One region of the Streptomyces roseofulvus genome, then DNA from elsewhere that is predicted to be linked to it. Evidence: riboswitches for the same ligand, from Rfam matches in the RefSeq annotation. Region 1 holds a riboswitch; each other region holds the start of a gene.

What was found. Region 1 has a riboswitch for cobalamin ahead of ABFY03_RS02395 (ABC transporter substrate-binding protein). Riboswitches for the same ligand answer to the same signal wherever they lie in the genome.
Region 2: linked by a shared signal. The riboswitch ahead of ABFY03_RS25210 (ribonucleoside-diphosphate reductase subunit alpha) and the one ahead of ABFY03_RS02395 (ABC transporter substrate-binding protein) in region 1 are both predicted to bind cobalamin.
Region 3: linked by a shared signal. The riboswitch ahead of ABFY03_RS05085 (energy-coupling factor ABC transporter permease) and the one ahead of ABFY03_RS02395 (ABC transporter substrate-binding protein) in region 1 are both predicted to bind cobalamin.

What each region holds. Positions count from the first base shown of each region.
Region 1 covers NZ_BAAAWE010000001.1:482,605-489,446, forward strand. The annotation lists gene ABFY03_RS02380 (calcium-binding protein) at 1-1,845, shown strand, start outside; gene ABFY03_RS02385 (hypothetical protein) at 1,930-2,526, shown strand; gene ABFY03_RS02390 (deoxynucleoside kinase) at 2,720-3,382, shown strand; cobalamin riboswitch at 3,496-3,619, shown strand; gene ABFY03_RS02395 (ABC transporter substrate-binding protein) at 3,708-4,760, shown strand; gene ABFY03_RS02400 (FecCD family ABC transporter permease) at 4,847-5,851, shown strand; gene ABFY03_RS02405 (ABC transporter ATP-binding protein) at 5,848-6,660, shown strand; gene ABFY03_RS02410 (SRPBCC family protein) at 6,693-6,842, opposite strand, start outside.
Region 2 covers NZ_BAAAWE010000001.1:5,413,687-5,420,528, reverse strand. The annotation lists gene ABFY03_RS25225 (DUF3311 domain-containing protein) at 1-250, shown strand, start outside; gene mctP (monocarboxylate uptake permease MctP) at 247-1,872, shown strand; gene ABFY03_RS25215 (GNAT family N-acetyltransferase) at 1,962-2,465, shown strand; cobalamin riboswitch at 2,506-2,650, shown strand; gene ABFY03_RS25210 (ribonucleoside-diphosphate reductase subunit alpha) at 2,784-5,156, shown strand; gene ABFY03_RS25205 (ribonucleotide-diphosphate reductase subunit beta) at 5,156-6,169, shown strand; gene def (peptide deformylase) at 6,238-6,842, opposite strand, start outside.
Region 3 covers NZ_BAAAWE010000001.1:1,104,946-1,111,787, forward strand. The annotation lists gene dhaL (dihydroxyacetone kinase subunit DhaL) at 1-97, shown strand, start outside; gene ABFY03_RS05080 (PTS-dependent dihydroxyacetone kinase phosphotransferase subunit DhaM) at 94-501, shown strand; cobalamin riboswitch at 730-923, shown strand; gene ABFY03_RS05085 (energy-coupling factor ABC transporter permease) at 953-1,648, shown strand; gene ABFY03_RS05090 (energy-coupling factor ABC transporter substrate-binding protein) at 1,648-2,004, shown strand; gene cbiQ (cobalt ECF transporter T component CbiQ) at 2,011-2,760, shown strand; gene ABFY03_RS05100 (ATP-binding cassette domain-containing protein) at 2,757-3,599, shown strand; gene ABFY03_RS05105 (hypothetical protein) at 3,631-4,056, opposite strand; gene ABFY03_RS05110 (FAD-dependent oxidoreductase) at 4,293-6,317, shown strand; gene ABFY03_RS05115 (PadR family transcriptional regulator) at 6,367-6,842, shown strand, end outside.

The sequences.
Region 1 (6,842 bases):
GACCTGGGCGGGTACGCGGGGGCCGAGGGCATGGTCATCCAGCCCGACGGGAGGATCGTCACCATCGGGTACAGCTACACGACGGAGACGTCCGGGGACTTCACGCTGACGCGGTACGACACCGACGGCAGCCTGGACCCGACGTTCGGTGGCGACGGCATCGTCACCACCGACTTCGTCGGCGCCAACAACGACGAGGGCCGCGGTCTCGCCCTGCAGCCCGACGGGAAGATCGTCGCGGTGGGCGGGTCCACCGACTGGGGCGGCAACGGCGCGTGGGCGGCGGCCCGTTACCTCCCCGACGGCAGCCTCGACCCGACGTTCGGCGAGGGCGGGAAGGTCCTCACCGAGATCGACGTCGACGCGATCGAGACGGCCGAGTCGGTCGTCGTGCTGTCCGACGGCAGGATCGTCGCCGGCGGGTCGAGCAACGGCCTGTGGTCGCTGGTGCGCTGGGACGCCTCCGGCGTCCCGGACCCCGGCTTCGACGGCGACGGCCGGGTCACCACCACCTTCGGCACCGGCTGCTGTCAGGGCGTCAGCGACCTGGTGCCGCAGGCGGACGGCAGGATCGTCGCCGTCGGTCACGCCGGCGGTCTCGCCCTGACCCGCTACCACGAGGACGGCGGCCTCGACACGAGCTTCGACGGCGACGGGCGGGTCACCACCGGGCTCGGCACCGGCGAGGGCGTCGAGCTCCAGTCGGACGGGCGGATCGTCGTCACCGGCAAGGAGGGCAACTCCTTCCTGGTGGCGCGGTTCACCACCGGCGGCGCCCCGGACCCGAGCTTCGACGGCGACGGCCGGGTCCTCACCTCCTTCGGTCCCGAGGACGGCGGGGCGATGGACGTCGCCCTCCAATCCGACGGGCGGATCGTCACGGCCGGCACCTACGGCGGGGACTTCGCCCTGGCCCGGTACAACACCGGCGGCGGTCTCGACCCGGACTTCGGCGGCGACGGGAAGGTGACCACCGACTTCGGCGGCTCCTCGGACGGCGCCGCGCGCGTGGCACTGCAGAGCGACGGCAGGATCGTCGCCGCCGGGCTCGCGGGGACCGCCTACAGCCTGGACGGCCACCGCGGCCTGGCCCGGTATCTGGGCGGGGGCGGCGTCGAGCCGCCGGCCGGCATCGACGTGTCGGTGACGAAGACCGGGCCCGGCACCGTCAGCATCGGCGACACCGCCACGTACACCGTCCGGGTCACGAACAACAGCACGTCGACCACGGCGACGGAGGTGCAGCTCACCGACACCCTGACGGGCACGGCGACCATCCTGTCCGCCACCACCGACCGGGGGACGTGTACGACCGTCCCGGGCCGCGTCACCTGCGCGATCGGCACGCTCGCCCCGACCGGCGGCTCCTCCGGCTCCACCGCCACCGTGACGATCGTCGCCGAGCCGTCGCGGACCGGCACCCTCACCGACACGGCGACCGTCACCGCCGCCCAGAACGACCCGACACCCGGCAACAACACCGCGACCCGTGCCACCACGGTGACCAACACCCGCGGCTGCACGATCATCGGGACGAGCGGGGCCGACACCCTCAACGGCACGTACGGCGGGGACGTGATCTGCGCGCTCAGCGGCAACGACACGATCAACGCGGGCTTCGGCAACGACACGGTCCACGCCGGCCCCGGCAACGACCGGGCGGACGGCAGCTACCACAACGACACCCTCATCGGCGGCCCGGGAGCGGACACGCTCCTCGGCAACTACGGCAACGACTCGCTGAACACGGTGGACGGGGTGGCCGGCAACGACACGGCGAACGGCGGCCTCAACACGGACACCTGCACCACGGATCCCTCGGACGTCCGCGTCAGCTGCCCCTGACCGGCCGCGAGCGGGGCGGATCCGCACGGGATCCGCCCCGAACTCGCTTGCCCCGACCGGTGGCCGCTGGCGAGGATGGCCGCCATGGGCACCTCGTCCGCGCACCCCGCACCCCTCCGGCACCACGACCACGGCGTCCACCTGGCCCGCTTCACCGGCCGGATCCTCGTCGTCTGCCCGCGCTGCGGCGGGCGCGCGTTCGTCGTCCCCCAGCCTGGTCTCACCCCGCCGAAGCACCTCGGCGAACTGCTCTTCCACCCACGCCGGCTCGCCTGCCCCGGGTGTGGGACGGCGGCCGACCACCCACCCGAACGGCGCGACGGGGCCGTCGTCGGCGCCCGCCCGGGCGGCACCGAGGATCCCTTCTTCCGGCAGCCGCTGTGGCTCCAGACGCGCTGCGCGGGACGGATCCTCTGGGCCTACGACGAGGAGCACGTCGACGCCCTCGCCGCGTACGTCGGCGCGCACCACCGCGTGAAGCACGCCTCCCCGACGCTGTCGATGTTCGCCCGGCTGCCCGCCTGGATGAAGTCCGCGGGGAACCGGCGCGAGGTCCTGGCCGGTCTGGCCACCCTGCGGTCCCTCGCCGCGCTCTCGGCCCCCGCCGACCGCTCCGACGCGGCCCATCCACGCGGCGACCGCTCCCGGCACACCGGCAGCCTCGGGTTCTTCCGCCGGTAGCCGTCCCGCACCGGCCCGCCCCCGTCGGATCGTCATCTAGGATTCATGGCGGCTGTGGGGCCGCGACCCGTCGCTCGGAGCGGCGACCGCGGTACGGCCCGGCCCACCGGTCGACGACAGCGTTCCGGTTCCGCGAGGTACGGGAGGCCGGCTCCCCGTCCACGAACAGAAGAACCCCAGGGAGAAGTGAGGTATGCCGGTGATCTGCGTCGGTGGCATGATCGGGATCGGCAAGACGAGCGTGGCCGAACTGCTCGCCAAGGAGCTGGGCACCGAGGTCTTCTACGAGAGCGTGGACGACAACCCGATCCTCCCGCTGTTCTACTCGGCGAGCCCCGAGGAGATCCAGGCGAAGCGCTACCCCTTCCTCCTCCAGCTGTACTTCCTCCAGACGCGGTTCGCCGCGATCAAGGAGGCGTACAAGCAGGACGACAGCGTGCTCGACCGGTCCATCTACGAGGACTGGTACTTCGCCAAGGTCAACCACGACCTGGGTCGGATCAGCTCCCTGGAGATGCAGGTGTACGAGGGGCTGCTCGACGAGATGATGAAGGAGATCGAGGGCCTGCCGTACCGCAAGGCGCCCGACCTCATGGTCTACCTCAAGGCGGACTTCGAGACCGTGCTGCACCGCATCGGGCTGCGGGGGCGCGACTTCGAGCAGGACGAGAGCCTGGTCGAGTACTACCGGACGCTGTGGTCGGGCTACGACGAGTGGGTGCACCGGCACTACTCGGCCAGCGACGTCCTCGTCGTCGACATGAACCACACGGACGTGGTGAACAACCCGGACGACGCGGCCCGCGTGGCCCAGGAGGTCAAGAACGCCCTGGCGGAGGTCGCGGGCCGGCGGTGAGGCCGCGCCCGCGGCGGCCCCGACGGGAGGCCGGCGGGTCCAAGATCCGTCTGTGGTAGCTTGCCCAGGCCAGTCGTACCTCTGTACGGGCCGCCACGGCACGTGCACGGGTCAGGGAATCCGGTGGGAATCCGGAACTGACGCGCAGCGGTGAGGGTGACGGGCGGGACATCGGCCACTGGGCCCCGAGGGGCCTGGGAAGGCGTTCCGTCCGGACGACCCCGAGTCCGAAGACCTGCTGGCACCCGGGGGGCGCCGGTCGTCGTCCGGGGTGCACCGTACGACAGGCTCCGCGCATGAGCCGTGACGCAGAGGACTCCTCACCGTGCCCTTCGCACCTCCCGTCCGTTCCGCCGTGCTGCTCCTCGCCGGATGTCTCCTCGTGGCCGGCTGCGCCGACGGTGGTCCGGCCTCGCCGGCCGCTCCGGCCGGCGGGAAGGAGGCGGACTCCGGCCACGGGCCCGTCAGCCTCGACAACTGCGGGCAGCGCGTCGAGGTGGCCCGGGCGCCGCGCCGCGCCGTGGCGCTCGACCAGGGTTCGGCCGAGATCCTGCTCTCGCTGGGTCTCGCCGACCGGATGGTGGGCACCGCCACCTGGACGGACCCCGTCCTCAAGGGCCTGGAGAAGGCGAACGCCACGGTTCCCCGGCTCGCCGAGCGCTACCCGTCCTTCGAGAAGGTCCTCGACACCGAGCCGGACTTCGTCAGCGCCTCCTTCCTCTACACGCTCGGCAAGGGCGGCGTGGCACCGCGGGAGCGGTTCACCGAACTCGGCGTTCCCACCTACCTCTCCCCCGCCGACTGCGTCGGCAAGGACAACAGCGGCGACGGCGACGGCGTCCGGACCGCGCCGCTGACCATGGACACCGTGTACGGCGAGGTCCGCGACCTGGCCCGGATCTTCGGCGTCCCGGAGCGCGGCGAGAAGCTCGTCGGGGAGCTGCGCGCCCGGGTGGCGAAGGCCAAGGCCGACGCCGACTTCGGCGACGCGTCCGTCCTCTACTGGTTCTCCGACTCCCAGGGCCCCTACATGGCCGGATGCTGTGGCGCGCCGGGGATCGTCAGCCGGGAGCTCGGCGTGAGGAACGTCTTCGACGACACCACGGAGGAGTGGCCGCAGATCAACTGGGAGACGGTCGTCGACCGCGATCCGGACGTGCTGGTGATCGCCGATCTGACCCGCAAGGCCCAGTCGGCCGAGAGCGCCGCGAAGAAGATCGAGTTCCTGGAGTCCCACCCCGTCACCCGGAGCATGACGGCGGTGCGGAAGAAGCGGTACGTGATCCTCAGCGGCCAGGCCATGAACCCGACGATCCGCACCGTCGAGGGCGTCGAGCAGGTGGCCGCCGCGCTGCGGACGTACGGGCTCGCGAAGTGACCCGGCCGGGGCTGAGGACCGTCGCCGGCGAGGCACGGGAGCGGGCCGTCGCCCCCGCCTCGCCGCGCGTCCGCTCCTCCCGCGCGCTGCCGCCGGTCGCCGGCGCCGCCGGGGTCCTCCTCCTGTGCGCGTCCGTCGCGCTGGCCGTCACCATCGGTCCGGCCGAGATCAGCGTCGGGGACGCGTGGTCCGTGGTCGTCTCCCGTCTCGGCGGCGGTCCGTCCGGCCTGAGCCCGATCCGGGACGGCATCATCTGGGACCTGCGACTGCCCCGTACGCTCCTCGCCGCCGTGTGCGGTGCCGGGCTCGCGGTGTGCGGGGCGGTGATGCAGTCGCTGCTGCGCAATCCGCTCGCCGACCCCTTCGTCCTCGGCGTCTCCTCGGGCGCCTCCACCGGCGCGGTCGCCGTCGTCGTCCTCGGCGTGGGCGGCGGCGCGGTGTCGGTCGCCGGGGGCGCGTTCCTCGGCGCGCTCTGCTCCTTCGGTCTGGTCCTGCTGCTGAGCCACACGCTGGGCGGTTCGACGGACCGCGTCGTCCTGGCGGGGGTGGCGGCGATGCAGCTCTTCTCCGCGCTGACCTCGTTCGTGGTGATGACCGCCGCGGACGCCGAGACCACCCGCGGCGTGCTCTTCTGGCTGCTCGGCTCGCTGAGCGGCGCCGACTGGGCCGACGCCGGGGTGTGCGCGGCGGTGCTCGCCCTCGCGCTCTTGGTGTGCGGCGGCCACGCCCGTACGCTCGACGCCTTCGCGTTCGGCGAGGACGCCGCGGCGACGCTGGGGGTGCCGGTGGCGCGGACCCGGCTGGTGCTCCTCTCGGTCACGGCCCTGCTGACCGCCGTCCTCGTCGCCGCGGCGGGTGCGATCGGCTTCGTCGGGCTGGTCCTGCCGCACGCGGTCCGGGCGCTGGCCGGCCCCGGTCACGCCCGGCTGCTGCCGCTGACGGCGCTGGCCGGCGCGGTCTTCCTGGTGTGGGCCGACACCCTCGCCCGTACGGTCCTCGATCCCCAGGAAGTCCCGGTCGGGGTGGTGACGTCGCTGATCGGCGTCCCGGCGTTCGTCCTCGTCCTGTACCGCACCAGGAGCACGCGATGACCGACACGCGTCCGCGCGCCGACGTCGGGACGGGGCTCCGCGCCGCGCACGTCTCCCGTACCGCCGGCGGCGCTCTCGTCCTGGACGGCGTGAGCCTGGCGCCCGGGCCGGGCACGCTCACCGGGCTGCTGGGTCCGAACGGTTCGGGGAAGTCCACCCTCCTGCGCGTCCTGGCGGGCGTCCTGACGCCGGACCTCGGGGTCGTCACCCTCGACGGCGACCCCCTGCGCGCCGTCCCGCGCCGGGCGCTGGCCCGGCGGGTCGCCGTCGTCGAGCAGCACGCCGACACGCAGGTCGATCTCACCGTGGCCGACGCGGTGCGCCTCGGGCGGATCCCGCACCGCCGGGCGTGGTCCCCTGCGACGGCCGCCGACGAGCAAGCGGTACGTTCCGCGCTCGCCCGCACCGGCCTGACCGACCGGGCGCACCGCACCTGGCGCACCCTCTCCGGCGGCGAACGCCAGCGCGTCCAGCTCGCCCGCGCCCTCGCCCAGGAGCCGCGCGAACTCCTCCTCGACGAGCCGACGAACCACCTCGACGTCCAGCACCAGCTCGACCTGATGGCCCTGGTCGCGGACCTCCCCCTCACCTGCGTGACGGCGCTGCACGACCTCAACCTGGCGGCGATGTACTGCGACCACGTGGTGGTGCTGCGCGCGGGCCGGATCGCGGCGGCGGGCCCGGTGACCGAGGTCCTCACCGAAGACCTGATCGCGGACGTCTACGGCGTCCGGTCCGAGGTGACGCATCCCGGCCCGGACGGCCGCCCGCACATCCGCTTCCTCGGCACGTCGCCCGGGGGCTCCTAGGCAGCCGTGCCGCCCGGTGGTCCGGCGGTGCGTCACACGGGTGTCGCCGCGTTCCGCTGTTCCCGTACGGCGATGCGGGCGAGCTTCGTCAGCATCATGCCGTTGCGGATGGAGACCAGGTAGTCGACGGGCAGGCCGTGCATGCGGGTGCCGGGGCCGCGCAGGGGGTGCCACTCCAGCAG
Region 2 (6,842 bases), 4.9 Mb from region 1:
AGAAGCCACAACCGGGAAACAACCGGTCATCACGCCGATCAGAGTCGTCATCGGACTCTGCCTGCTCGCCCCGTTCGTGGCGATGCTCTGGGTGAGTTCCTACGCGAAGGTCGAACCCCTCTTCGCCGGCATCCCGTTCTTCTACTGGTACCAGATGCTCTGGGTGCTGGTCTCCACCGCGCTCACGATGGTCGCGTACAAGCTGTGGCAGCGCGACCAGCGCGCCCGCAAGGGAGGTGACGCGCGATGAAGGACGGCGTCAACGGCGTGGCGCTCGGCGTCTTCGTCTTCTTCTTCCTGGCCGTCACGGTCATGGGCTTCCTCGCCTCCAAGTGGCGCAAGGCCGAGAACGAGAACAGCCTCGACGAATGGGGCCTGGGCGGCCGCTCGTTCGGCACCTGGGTCACCTGGTTCCTGCTCGGCGGCGACCTCTACACGGCGTACACCTTCGTCGCCGTCCCCGCCGCGATCTACGCGGCGGGCGCGGCCGGCTTCTTCGCCGTCCCGTACACCATCCTGGTCTACCCGCTGATCTTCACCTTCCTGCCGCGCCTCTGGTCGGTCTCGCACAAGCACGGATACGTCACCACCTCCGACTTCGTCCGCGGCCGCTTCGGTTCCAAGGGCCTGTCGCTCGCGGTGGCGGTCACCGGCATCCTCGCCACGATGCCGTACATCGCGCTCCAGCTCGTCGGCATCCAGGCCGTCCTGGACGTGATGGGCGTCGGCGGCGGCGAGAACACCCACTGGTTCATCAAGGACCTGCCGCTGCTCATCGCCTTCGGCGTGCTCGCCGCGTACACCTACTCCTCGGGCCTGCGCGCCCCGGCGCTCATCGCGTTCGTCAAGGACACCCTGATCTACCTCGTCATCGCGGTGGCGATCATCTACATCCCGATCAAGCTCGGCGGCTTCGACGAGATCTTCGCCAAGGCCGGCGAGGCGTACGCGACGGTCAACCCGGCCACCGACAAGCCGCGCGGCGCCCTGGTGCCGGGCGAGGCCGGCCAGTGGACGTACGCGACGCTCGCGCTCGGCTCGGCGCTCGCGCTCTTCATGTACCCGCACTCGATCACGGCGACCCTGTCCTCCAAGAGCCGCGAGGTCATCCGCCGCAACACCACGATCCTGCCGCTGTACTCGCTGATGCTGGGCCTGCTCGCGCTGCTCGGCTTCATGGCGATCGCCGCCGGGGTCAAGGTCGCCAACGGCCAGCTCGCCATCCCGCAGCTCTTCGAGAACATGTTCCCGGACTGGTTCGCGGGCGTCGCCTTCGCCGCGATCGGCATCGGCGCGCTCGTCCCCGCCGCGATCATGTCGATCGCCGCCGCCAACCTCTTCACCCGCAACATCTACAAGGACTTCCTCAAGAAGGACGCCACCCCGGAGCAGGAGACCAAGGTCTCCAAGCTGGTCTCGCTGCTGGTCAAGGTCGGCGCGCTCGCCTTCGTCCTCACCATGGACAAGACCGTCGCGATCAACTTCCAGCTGCTCGGCGGCATCTGGATCCTGCAGACCTTCCCGGCCCTCGTCGGCGGCCTGTTCACCCGCTGGTTCCACCGCTGGGCGCTGCTCGCCGGCTGGGCCGTCGGCATGGTCTACGGCACCGCCGCCGCGTACGGCGTCGCCAGCCCGACCCAGAAGCACTTCGGCGGCTCCTCCGCCGAGATCCCCGGCATCGGCGAGATCGGCTACATCGGTCTCACCGCCTTCGTCCTCAACGTCGTGGTGACGGTGGTCCTCACCTTCGTCCTCAAGGCCGTCAAGGCACCCGAGGGCGTCGACGAGACCTCCCCGTCCGACTACACGGCCGACGCAGGCGACGCCGGGGTCAGCACGGAGCTCCCGAAGGTCGGGGCCGGGACGCACTGATCCGGCGGTACGGAGAAGACGGACGACGGCGAGGGCCCGGGGCGGAAAACCCCGGGCCCTCGCCCGTCCGCCCCGGCAGACTGCCCCGCATGGACTTCACGATCAGGGCCGTGCGGCCCGAGGAGTACGAGGAACTCGGCGAGATCACCGCGCGGGCCTACCTCGACGACGGACACCTCACCTTCGGCGAGGACGACGACTACCTGCCGGTGATGAAGGACGTGGCCCGGCGGGCCGTCGAGGCCGAGGTGCTGGTCGCCGTCGACGGCGACGGCCGGCTGCTCGGCGGGGTGACCTTCACCGCCGGCGGCGGCGAGTGGGCGGACATCGCCGGCCCGGGCGAGGCCGAGTTCCGGCTCCTCGCCGTCGCCCGCGCGGCCCGCGGCCGGGGGGTCGGCGAGGCGCTCGTCCGGGCCTGCGTCGAACGCGCCCGGGCCCTCGACGGCTGCTCCCGGCTGGTGCTCTCCACCCAGGACCGGATGGCCGAAGCGCACCGGATCTACCGGCGGATCGGCTTCACCCGGCTGCCCGAACGGGACTGGAGCCCGGTGCCCGGGCTCTCGCCGCTGCTCGTCCTCGCCCTGGAACTCTGACGACGGGAGCGACCGGGGACACAACATGTGGGGGGTGCCGCGATCGGCGCCCCCCACATGTATGCTCGTCCTCGCTGTCGCCGCAGGGGAATCCGGTGCGAATCCGGAACTGTCCCGCAACGGTGTGCTTCGTGCCCTTTCCGCACGCGGCGAGTCCGAGCACCTGCGCGCAGTGCGCCCGGTCCGTCCGTTCCGGGTGCCGACGACGTCCGGGCCTCGCGGAATGGGCCGGTGGACGCGGGCGCTTCCGCGCGTACGGATGCGCCCGCCCGCCCCTCCCCCGCCGTGGCCCCGGGCCGAGCGAGGGAGAGCCCCCACGTGACCATCGCGCCTGCGGGTCCGTCAGCCGCCGAGGCCGCCGCGATCGAGAGCGACGGCCCCGGGACCGTACTGCTGCGGACCCTGACCGACCTCACCGCCGACCTCACCGACACCGACCCCGGCCGGGTCGCCGCCGCCGCGCTGCGCGGCCGGCACGCCGGTTCGGACGAGGCGGAGCTGCGCGAACTGGCCACCGAGGCCGCCGCCGGTCTCATCTCCGAGGACCCGGCCTACTCCCGGCTCGCCGCCCGCCTGCTCACGATCACGATCGCCGAGGAGGCGGCCGGGCAGGGCGCGGTCTCCTTCTCCGCCTCGGTCGCCACCGGCCACCGCGAGGGCCTGATCGCCGACCGCACCGCCGACTTCGTCACGCGGCACGCCGCCCGCCTCGACGCGCTGATCGACCCGGCCGCCGACGACCGCTTCGGCTACTTCGGCCTGCGGACGCTGTACTCCCGCTACCTGCTGCGCCACCCGATCACCCGCAAGGTGATCGAGACCCCGCAGCACTTCATGCTCCGGGTCGCGGCCGGCCTCGCCGAGGACGACTCGGTCCGCGCCCTGGACGAGGTGGCGGCGCTGTACGGGCTGATGAGCCGGCTCGACTACCTGCCCTCCTCCCCCACGCTCTTCAACTCCGGCACCCGCCACCCGCAGATGTCCTCCTGCTACCTCCTGGACTCCCCGCAGGACGAGCTGGACTCGATCTACGACCGCTACCACCAGGTCGCGCGCCTGTCGAAGCACGCGGGCGGCATCGGCCTCTCCTACTCGCGGATCCGCTCGCGCGGTTCGCTGATCCGCGGCACCAACGGGCACTCCAACGGCATCGTGCCGTTCCTGAAGACGCTCGACGCCTCGGTCGCCGCCGTGAACCAGGGCGGCCGCCGCAAGGGCGCCGCCGCCGTCTACCTGGAGACCTGGCACGCGGACATCGAGGAGTTCCTGGAGCTCCGCGACAACACCGGCGAGGACGCCCGCCGCACCCACAACCTGAACCTCGCCCACTGGATCCCGGACGAGTTCATGCGCCGGGTCGACGCCGACGCCGAGTGGTCGCTGTTCTCCCCCGCCGACGTGCCCGAGCTGGTCGACCTGTGGGGCGAGGAGTTCGACGCCGCCTACCGCGCCGCCGAGGCGAAGGGCCTGGCCCGCCGGACCATCCCGGCCCGCGACCTGTACGGCCGGATGATGCGGACCCTGGCCCAGACCGGCAACGGCTGGATGACCTTCAAGGACGCCTCGAACCGTACGGCCAACCAGACCGCGGAGCCCGGCACGGTCGTCCACTCCTCCAACCTCTGCACCGAGATCATCGAGGTCACGAACGACGGCGAGACGGCCGTCTGCAACCTCGGCTCGATCAACCTGGGCGCCTTCGTCCACCCCGAGATCCAGGGCATCGACTGGGCCCGCCTGGACGACACGGTCCGCACGGCCGTCACCTTCCTCGACCGGGTCGTCGACATCAACTTCTACCCGACCGAGCAGGCCGGGAACTCCAACGCCCGCTGGCGCCCGGTCGGCCTGGGCGCGATGGGCCTCCAGGACGTCTTCTTCAAGCTGCGGCTGCCCTTCGACTCCGCCGAGGCGAAGGCGCTGTCCACGAAGATCGCCGAGCGGATCATGCTCGCCGCGTACGAGGCGTCCGCCGACCTCGCCGAGCGCAACGGCCCGCTCCCCGCCTGGGAGAAGACCCGCGCGGCCCGGGGCGTGCTGCACCCCGACCACTACGACGTCGAGCTGAACTGGCCGGAGCGCTGGGCGGCGCTGCGCGAGCGGATCGCCGCCGTCGGCATGCGCAACTCCCTGCTCCTCGCCATCGCGCCGACCGCGACGATCGCCTCGATCGCCGGCGTCTACGAGTGCATCGAGCCGCAGGTCTCCAACCTGTTCAAGCGCGAGACGCTGTCCGGCGAGTTCCTCCAGGTCAACTCGTACCTGGTCGCCGAGCTGAAGCGGCTCGGCGTGTGGGACGCGCAGACCCGCGAGGCGCTGCGCGACGCCAACGGCTCGGTGGCCGGCTTCAGCTGGGTCCCGGCCGAGGTGCGCGAGCTGTACCGGACGGCCTGGGAGATCCCGCAGCGCGGGCTCATCGACATGGCCGCGGCGCGCACGCCGTTCCTCGACCAGTCGCAGTCCCTGAACCTGTTCATGGAGACGCCCACCATCGGCAAGCTGTCGTCGATGTACGCGTACGCCTGGAGGCAGGGCCTGAAGACGACGTACTACCTGCGCTCCCGCCCGGCGACCCGGATCGCCCGCGCCGCCCAGGCCGCAGCCCCGATCCCCGTCCAGCAGGCGACCCCCGACGCGGACGCGATCGCCTGCTCCCTTGAGAACCCCGAGTCCTGCGAGGCCTGCCAGTGATGAGTACCGAGAAGAAGAACCTCCTGGACCCGGGCTTCGAGCTGACGCTCCGCCCGATGCGCTACCCGGACTTCTACGAGCGGTACCGGGACGCCATCAAGAACACCTGGACCGTCGAGGAGGTCGACCTCCACTCGGACGTCGCCGACCTCGCCAAGCTCACCCCCGGCGAGCAGCACATGATCGGCCGGCTCGTCGCGTTCTTCGCGACGGGCGACTCGATCGTGGCGAACAACCTGGTCCTGACGCTCTACAAGCACATCAACTCCCCCGAGGCGCGGCTCTACCTGAGCCGTCAGCTCTTCGAGGAGGCCGTGCACGTCCAGTTCTACCTGACCCTCCTGGACACCTACCTGCCCGACCCGGACGACCGGGCGGCGGCCTTCGCGGCCGTCGAGAACATCCCCTCCATCCGCGAGAAGGCGCAGTTCTGCTTCACGTGGATGGATTCCGTCGAGAAGATCGAGAAGCTGGAGACGGCCGCCGACCGCCGCCGCTTCCTGCTCAACCTGATCTGCTTCGCCGCCTGCATCGAGGGCCTGTTCTTCTACGGCGCCTTCGCGTACGTCTACTGGTTCCGCTCGCGCGGCCTGCTGCACGGCCTGGCGACCGGCACCAACTGGGTCTTCCGCGACGAGACCATGCACATGAACTTCGCCTTCGAGGTCGTGGACACCGTCCGCAAGGAGGAGCCGGAGCTCTTCGACGACGCCCTCCAGCAGCAGGTCACGGACATGCTGAAGGAGGCCGTCGAGGCGGAGCTCCAGTTCGGCCGCGACCTGTGCGGCGACGGCCTGCCGGGCATGAACACCGAGTCGATGCGCGAGTACCTCCAGTGCGTCGCCGACCAGCGCCTCCAGCGCCTCGGCTTCCCCCCGGTCTACGGCTCCGAGAACCCGTTCGCCTTCATGGAGCTCCAGGGCGTCCAGGAACTCACCAACTTCTTCGAGCGCCGCCCGTCCGCCTACCAGGTGGCGGTCGAGGGCACGGTCGACCTGGACGAGGACTTCTAGGCCGTCCGGATACGCGAGAGGGCCCCGCACTCCACGAGTGCGGGGCCCTTCGGCGTGGCCGGGGCCGGTCAGTCGTTGGGGACGACCGGGTAGCGCGGGGTGCCTTCGGCCATCTGGCGGAGGGCGTCCTTGCGGTCGCGCTTGGAGAGCTTGTCGATGTACAGGAAGCCGTACAGGTGGTCCGTCTCGTGCTGGAGGCAGCGGGCGAAGTAGCCGGTGCCGCGGACCTTGATGGGGTTGCCGTGCAGGTCCTGGCCGTGGACCTCGGCGAAGTCCGGACGGGCCAGCTCCGCGTAGGCGGTGGGGACCGAGAGGCAGCCCTCGTTGGAGTCGTCGAGGTGGCGGCGGTCGGCCGGCAGCTCCTGGAGCACCGGGTTGACCACGTGGCCGGTGTGGCGGACGCCCTCGTCGTCGGGGCAGTCGTAGACGAAGACCTTCAGGCCGACGCCGATCTGGTTGGCGGCGAGGCCGACGCCCTCGGCGGTCTTCTGGCTGGCGAACATGTCGTCGACCAGCGCCGCGAGTTCGGGGCCGAACTCGGTGACGTCCTTGCACTCGTGGTGGAGCACCGGGTTGCCGACGACCGTGATCGGACGGGAGGTGCCGCGCTCACGGTGGGCGAGCTCGCGCGCCTCGCAGTCCTCCGTGTCCACGATGTAGCCGTCGTCGTCCA
Region 3 (6,842 bases), 620 kb from region 1:
CAGTTATCTCGGTGAACGGTCGGTCGGGCACCAGGATCCGGGGGCGACGTCCTCGGCGCTGCTGTTCGCGGCGCTGGCGGAGGTGACGGCCGGATGAGCGGGGACAGGGTGGGGATCGTGCTGGTGTCGCACAGCGCGGCCGTCGCGGCGGCGGTGGCGGAGCTGGCCCGGGGGCTGGCCGGCGGCGGGGACCTGGCGCCGGTCGCGGCGGCCGGCGGCGGCCCGGACGGTGGGCTCGGCACGAGCGCGGCGCTGATCGCCGCGGCGGCGCAGGACGTCGACGCGGGGGCCGGGGTGGCCGTCCTGGTCGACCTCGGCAGCGCGGTCCTCACGGTGAAGGCCCTCCTCGCCGAGGGTGACGAACTCCCGGAGGGCACGCGGCTCGTGGACGCCCCCTTCGTGGAGGGCGCGGTGGCCGCCCTGGTGACGGCGAGCGCGGGCGGCGATCTCGACGCCGTGGCGGCCGCGGCCTCGGAGGCGTACGCCTACCGCAAGGTCTGACGGCTGCCGACGGGGCGCCTCCGGCTGGGTTCCACGCCGCCGGGGGCGCCCCTCGTCGTCCGAGCAGCAGCAACGCACTTGGACACGTCCACGCTAGTGCGGGGGTCTGACAACGGGGTCCGGCGACGGGCCCGGCGACGGGAGCCGACGACCGGTTCGACGACGGGACCGCGGGGACTCCGCAGCGCACGTGACCGACCCCGCATTGTGATGAAGCAGGTCAACACACTAATGTCGCAGCGCCTTGGTGTTCGGGAAACCGGTGCAGTACCGGTGCGGCCCTCGCCACTGTGATCGGGAGGTCCGGCTCCATCCCTCCGGGGAAGCCACTGCGCCGCCGCGGGAGACCGTCGTGGGGTGGGAAGGCGGAGTCGGGCGTCACTACCGTCAGCCAGGAGACCGGCCAGGGCGCGTTGTCCATCCACGAGGTGCTGGAGAGGGTCTCCCGATCATGCATATCGCCGAGGGGTATCTGCCCCCCGTCCACGCGGCCGCCTGGGGCGTCGCATCGGCTCCGTTCGTCGTCCACGGCGTCCGCGCGCTCACCCGCGAGGTGCGCGCCAACCCCGAGTCCACACTGCTGCTCGGCGCCTCCGGCGCCTTCACGTTCGTCCTGTCCGCTCTCAAACTGCCGTCGGTGACGGGGAGTTGCTCCCATCCGACGGGCACGGGGCTCGGCGCCATCCTGTTCCGGCCGCCCATCATGGCGGTGCTCGGCACCATCACCCTGCTCTTCCAGGCGCTGCTGCTCGCCCACGGCGGGCTGACCACGCTGGGGGCGAACGCGTTCTCGATGGCGATCGTCGGGCCGTGGGCGGGGTACGGCACGTACCTGCTGTTCCGGCGGTTCGGGGCGCCGCTGATGGTGGGCGTGTTTTTCGGCGCGTTCGTCGCCGACCTGTCGACGTACTGCGTGACCAGCGTCCAGCTGGCCGTGGCGTTCCCCGACCCGGGCAGCGGCGTGGCGGGGTCCCTCGCCAAGTTCGGCGGGATCTTCGCGGTGACGCAGCTACCGCTCGCCGTCAGCGAGGGGCTGCTGACCGTCCTGGTGATGCGGCTGCTCACGCAGTCCAGCAAGGGGGACCTGCTGCGGCTCGGCGTGCTCGCCCGGCCGGAGCCGAAGCGGCACGAGGAGGCGGCGGCGTGATGAGCCGGAACGCGAAGATCAACACCCTGCTGCTGGCGCTGGTGGCGGCCCTGGCGGTGCTGCCGCTGGCGCTCGGTCTCGGCGACCACAAGGAGGAGCCGTTCACCGGCGCCGACGGGGAGGCGGAGACGGCGATCACGGAGATCGAGCCGGACTACGAGCCCTGGTTCAGCCCGCTGTACGAGCCGCCGTCCGGCGAGATCGAGTCGGCGCTGTTCTCGCTGCAGGCGGCCCTGGGCGCCGGCGTACTCGCCTACTACTTCGGGCTGCGGCGCGGCCGGCGGCAGGGCGAGGAGCGGGCCGCGGCCCGTGCGGAGGGTGCGCCGTCCGCGCCGGACGCGGACACGGACGCGTAGCCGCCGATGCTGCCCATCGACGCGGCGGCGCACAGCAGTCGCTGGCGCCGCCGCCATCCCTCGGAGAAGGCCGCCCTCGGCTTCGGTCTGACCATCTGCGCGGTGTGCCTGCCGCCGTGGCCGGGCGCGCTCCTGGTCGCGGCGGCGACCCTCGCCGTGCTGCTCGGTCCGGCCGGTGTGCCGGGCCGGCAGCTGTGGCGGGCCTTCCGGGTCCCGCTGGGCTTCTGCGTCACGGGCGCCGTGCCGCTGCTGTTCGCGGTGGGCGGGCCGGGGGGCGCCGTGGCCTGGGCCCCGGACGGTCCGGTGCACGCCGGGGAGCTGCTGCTGCGGACGGCGTCGGCCTCGCTGGGGGTGCTGCTGTTCGCCTTCACCACGCCGGTGTCGGACGTGCTGCCGCGCCTGGTGCGGGCCGGGGTGCCGGCGCCGGTGGTGGACGTGGCCCTGGTGATGTACCGGATCGTCTTCCTGCTCCTGGACGCTCAGGCGAAGGTGCGGCAGGCGCAGGCGGCGCGGCTCGGGGCGACGACCCGGGCGGCCGTCTGGCGGTCGCTCGCCGGGCTGGGCGCGACGTCGTTCGTGCGCGCCTTCGACCGTGCGCAGCGGCTGCAGAGCGGGCTCGCCGGGCGCGGTTACGACGGCACCCTGCGGGTCCTGCTGCCCGGGGCGCCCGTCTCCCGCCCCTTCCTCGCGGCGACGGGCGGTCTCCTGGCGGGGCTCGTCGCCCTCACCCTCGTACTGGAAAGGTTCCTGCCATGACGACCCCCACCCCGGTCGTGGAGTTGGTGCGCGCCGGTTTCGCGTACGAGGACGGGCCGGCGGTCCTCACGGACGTCGGGTTCGCGGTGACGGAAGGCCGGGCGGTCGCGCTGCTCGGACGCAACGGCGGCGGGAAGACGACGCTGCTGCGGCTGCTGAGCGGCGGGCTGCGCCCCGGGGCGGGAACGCTCCTCCTGGACGGCGAGGAGGTGGCGTACGACCGGAAGGGGCTGACCCGGCTGCGGACCTCGGTGCAGCTGGTGGTGCAGGACCCGGACGACCAGCTCTTCGCCGCCTCGGTGGCGCAGGACGTGTCGTTCGGGCCGATGAACCTGGGGCTGGCCGAGGAGGAGGTGCGGCTCCGGGTCGCGGAGGCGCTGGAGGCGCTGGACATCACGGCGCTCGCGGACCGGCCGACGCATCTGCTGTCCTACGGGCAGCGGAAGCGGGCGGCGATCGCGGGCGCGGTCGCGATGCGCCCCCGGGTCCTGGTCATGGACGAGCCGACGGCGGGGCTCGACCCGCACGGGCAGGAGCGGCTCCTGGAGACCCTGGAGCGGCTGCGGGCGGCGGGCACGACGGTGGTCATGGCCACGCACGACGTCGATCTGGCGCTGCGGTGGGCGGACGAGGCCGCCGTGCTCTCCCCCGCCGGGCTGCGCACCGGCCCGGCCGCCGAGCTGCTGGCCGACGACGCACTGCTCGACGCCGCCCGGCTGCGGCGCCCCTGGGCGGTCTCGGTCGGCCGGCTGCTGCGGGCGCAGGGACTGCTCCCGGAGGGCGTACCGGCGCCGCGGACGGCGGAGGACCTGGACCTCTTGCTGGACCGGGTGGGGTGAGCGGGTGAGGTGACCGGGCGGGCCGGGCGGTTCAGTCGTCGGCCGCGACCAGGAGGGTGAGCCGCCCGGCCCGGCGGTCCACGACGACGAGTTCGTGGAACTCGCCGTGGACGCTCGCCCAGTCGTGGTGCTCCTCCTCGCCGAGGCCGTTCAGGTGGTGGACGGCGTCCGCCTCCGTCAGGGCGTCGTACGCCTGGCGGCGCAGGGCCTCGGCGAGCGGGCCGGGGAGGGCGCCGTACTGCTCGGCCCAGGTCTCCGGGAGGCGGGTGGCCCGCTGCCGGCCGATCGGCTCGTACGCCTCGGGGGTGACGTGCCGGATCCCGTACTCGCCGTGGCGGGTGCCGTCGGGGTCCACCCCGCCGCCCGCGTAGTCGTCACGGAACTGCTCGTGCGCGATGAGGGCGGCGAGGAGGTCCCGGTCGCTGGCGTCCACGGCGGGGAGGCGGAACCGCTTCACGTCGAGCCGGCGATACGCGTGCGTGTGCGGCGCGGCGAGTCGAAGTGCCGGACGTTCACGAAGGCGCCGCCCTCGTGCGTGAGCGTCCCAACCATGGGCCCCAGCCTGGGCAAGCCGGGGAAGCCGTCTCTACCGAGTAGTAACCATCACACCCCGAACCTTCTGCAACTAGTTGCATAAGCAGGGGCGCGCCCCGTACAACAGGATCCGACGATCCCTGCGCGAGGAGGCGCCCCGTGACGGCCACGACCCCGTACCCGCATCTGCTCAGCCCGCTCGACCTCGGCTTCACCACTCTGCCCAACCGGGTGATCATGGGCTCGATGCACGTCGGCCTGGAGGAGACCGAGCACGGCTTCGAGCGGATGGCCGCCTTCTACGCGGAGCGGGCCCGCGGCGGCGTCGGCCTCATCGTCACCGGCGGCATCGCGCCCAACGAGGCCGGCCGGCCCTGGGACGGCGGGGCCAAGCTGACCACCGCCGAGGAGGCCGCCGAGCACCGGATGATCACCGACGCCGTGCACGCCGAGGGGGGCAGGATCGCGATGCAGATCCTGCACTTCGGGCGGTACGCCTACCACCCCGGCCTCGTCGCGCCCAGCGCCATCCAGGCGCCGATCAGCCCCTTCGTGCCGAACGAGCTGACCGACGCCGAGGTCGAGCAGACCGTCGAGGACTACGCCCGGTGCGCCGAGCTCGCCAAGGAGGCCGGCTACGACGGCGTCGAGGTGATGGGCTCCGAGGGCTACCTCATCAACGAGTTCATCGCCGCCGCCACCAACCACCGCACCGACCGCTGGGGCGGCCCCTACGAGAACCGGGTCCGCTTCCCGCTGGAGATCGTCCGCCGGATCCGCGAGCGCGTCGGCCCCGACTTCATCGTCGTCTACCGGCTCTCCATGCTGGACCTCGTCCCCGGCGGCTCCACCCTGGAGGAGGTCGTCCGGCTCGCCAAGGAGATCGAGGCCGCGGGCGCGACCATCATCAACACCGGCATCGGCTGGCACGAGGCCCGCATCCCCACCATCGCCACCTCCGTGCCGCGCGGCGCCTACACCTGGGTGACGAAGAAGCTGATGGGCGCGGTGAGCGTTCCCCTCGTCACCTCGAACCGCATAAACACCCCCGAGGTCGCCGAGGAGATCCTTGCCGACGGGCGTGCCGACCTCGTCTCGCTGGCCCGGCCCTTCCTCGCCGACCCGGCCTTCGTGAACAAGGCGTCCGCCGGCCGCGCCGAGACCATCAACACCTGCATCGGCTGCAACCAGGCGTGCCTCGACCACACCTTCAGCCTCAAGATCACCTCCTGTCTGGTCAACCCGCGCGCCTGCCACGAGACCGAGCTGGTCCTCTCCCCCACCCGGCTCGCCAAGCGGATCGCCGTCGTCGGCGCCGGGCCGGCCGGCCTCTCCTGCGCCGTGTCGGCCGCCGAACGCGGCCACTCCGTCACCCTCTTCGACGCCGCCGCCGAGATCGGCGGCCAGCTGAACGTCGCCAAGCGGGTCCCCGGCAAGGAGGAGTTCGACGAGACCCTGCGCTACTTCCGCGTGCAGCTCGCCGAGCACGGCGTCGACGTCCGCCTCGGCACCCACGTCACCGCCGCCGACCTCGACGGCTACGACGAGGTGGTCGTCGCCACCGGCGTCACCCCGCGCAGCCCCGGCATCGAGGGCCAGGACCACCCGAGCGTCGTCAGCTACCTCGACGTGCTCCGCGACGGCGCGCCGGTCGGCGAGCGGGTCGCGATCATCGGCGCCGGCGGCATCGGCTTCGACGTCGCCGAGTTCCTCACCGACGGCGGCGAGGGCGCGAGCCAGGACCCCGAGACGTACTTCCGCCAGTGGGGCGTCGACACCTCCTACGAGAACCGGGGCGGTCTGCGCGCGCCCGAGCGGAACGCGCCGCCCCGCCAGGTGCACCTGCTCCAGCGCAAGACCACCAAGGTCGGCGCCGGGCTCGGCAAGACCACCGGCTGGATCCACCGCACCGAGCTCAAGCACCGCGGTGTCGCCATGGTCGCGGGCGTGAGCTACGACCGGATCGACGACGAGGGCCTGCACCTCACCGTCGACGGCGAGCGGCAGCTGCTCCCGGTGGACACCGTCGTCCTCTGCTCCGGCCAGGAGCCCCAGCGGAGCCTGTACGAGGAGCTGGTCGCCGCCGGCCGCACGGCGCACCTCATCGGCGGGGCGGACGTCGCCGCCGAACTGGACGCCAAGCGGGCCATCGACCAGGGCACCCGGCTGGCCGCCACGCTCTGACCCGCCGACCCCGCCCGAACGGCGCGCGGCCCGAACCTAGGATGCGAGCATGTCCCTCCCGCACGCGATCCTCACCGCGCTGCTCGAGAAGCCGTCCTCCGGCCTCGAACTGACGCGCCGCTTCGACAAGTCGATCGGCTACTTCTGGTCGGCCACGCACCAGCAGATCTACCGGGAGCTGGGGCGTCTGGAGGAGGCGGGGCAGATCCGCGCCCTGCCCACCCCGGTGCCGGTGCGCGGGCAGCGCAAGGAGTACGAAGTGCTCCCCGCCGGTCGGGAGTTCCTGCGGGAGTGGGTCGGCGCGGCCGAGGACCCGAAGCCGCTGCGGTCCGCGCTGCTGCTGCGGATGCGGGCCGCGGCCGTGGTCGGCTCGGCCGGTCTGCGCGCCGAGCTGGAGCGGCATCTCGCCCTGCACCGGGCCCAGCTCGACGAGTACCGCCTCATCGAGCAGCGGGACTTCCCGGCCGAGCGGCGCGCCACCGAGCCCGACCGGCTGCGCCACCTCGTGCTGCGCGGCGGCATCGA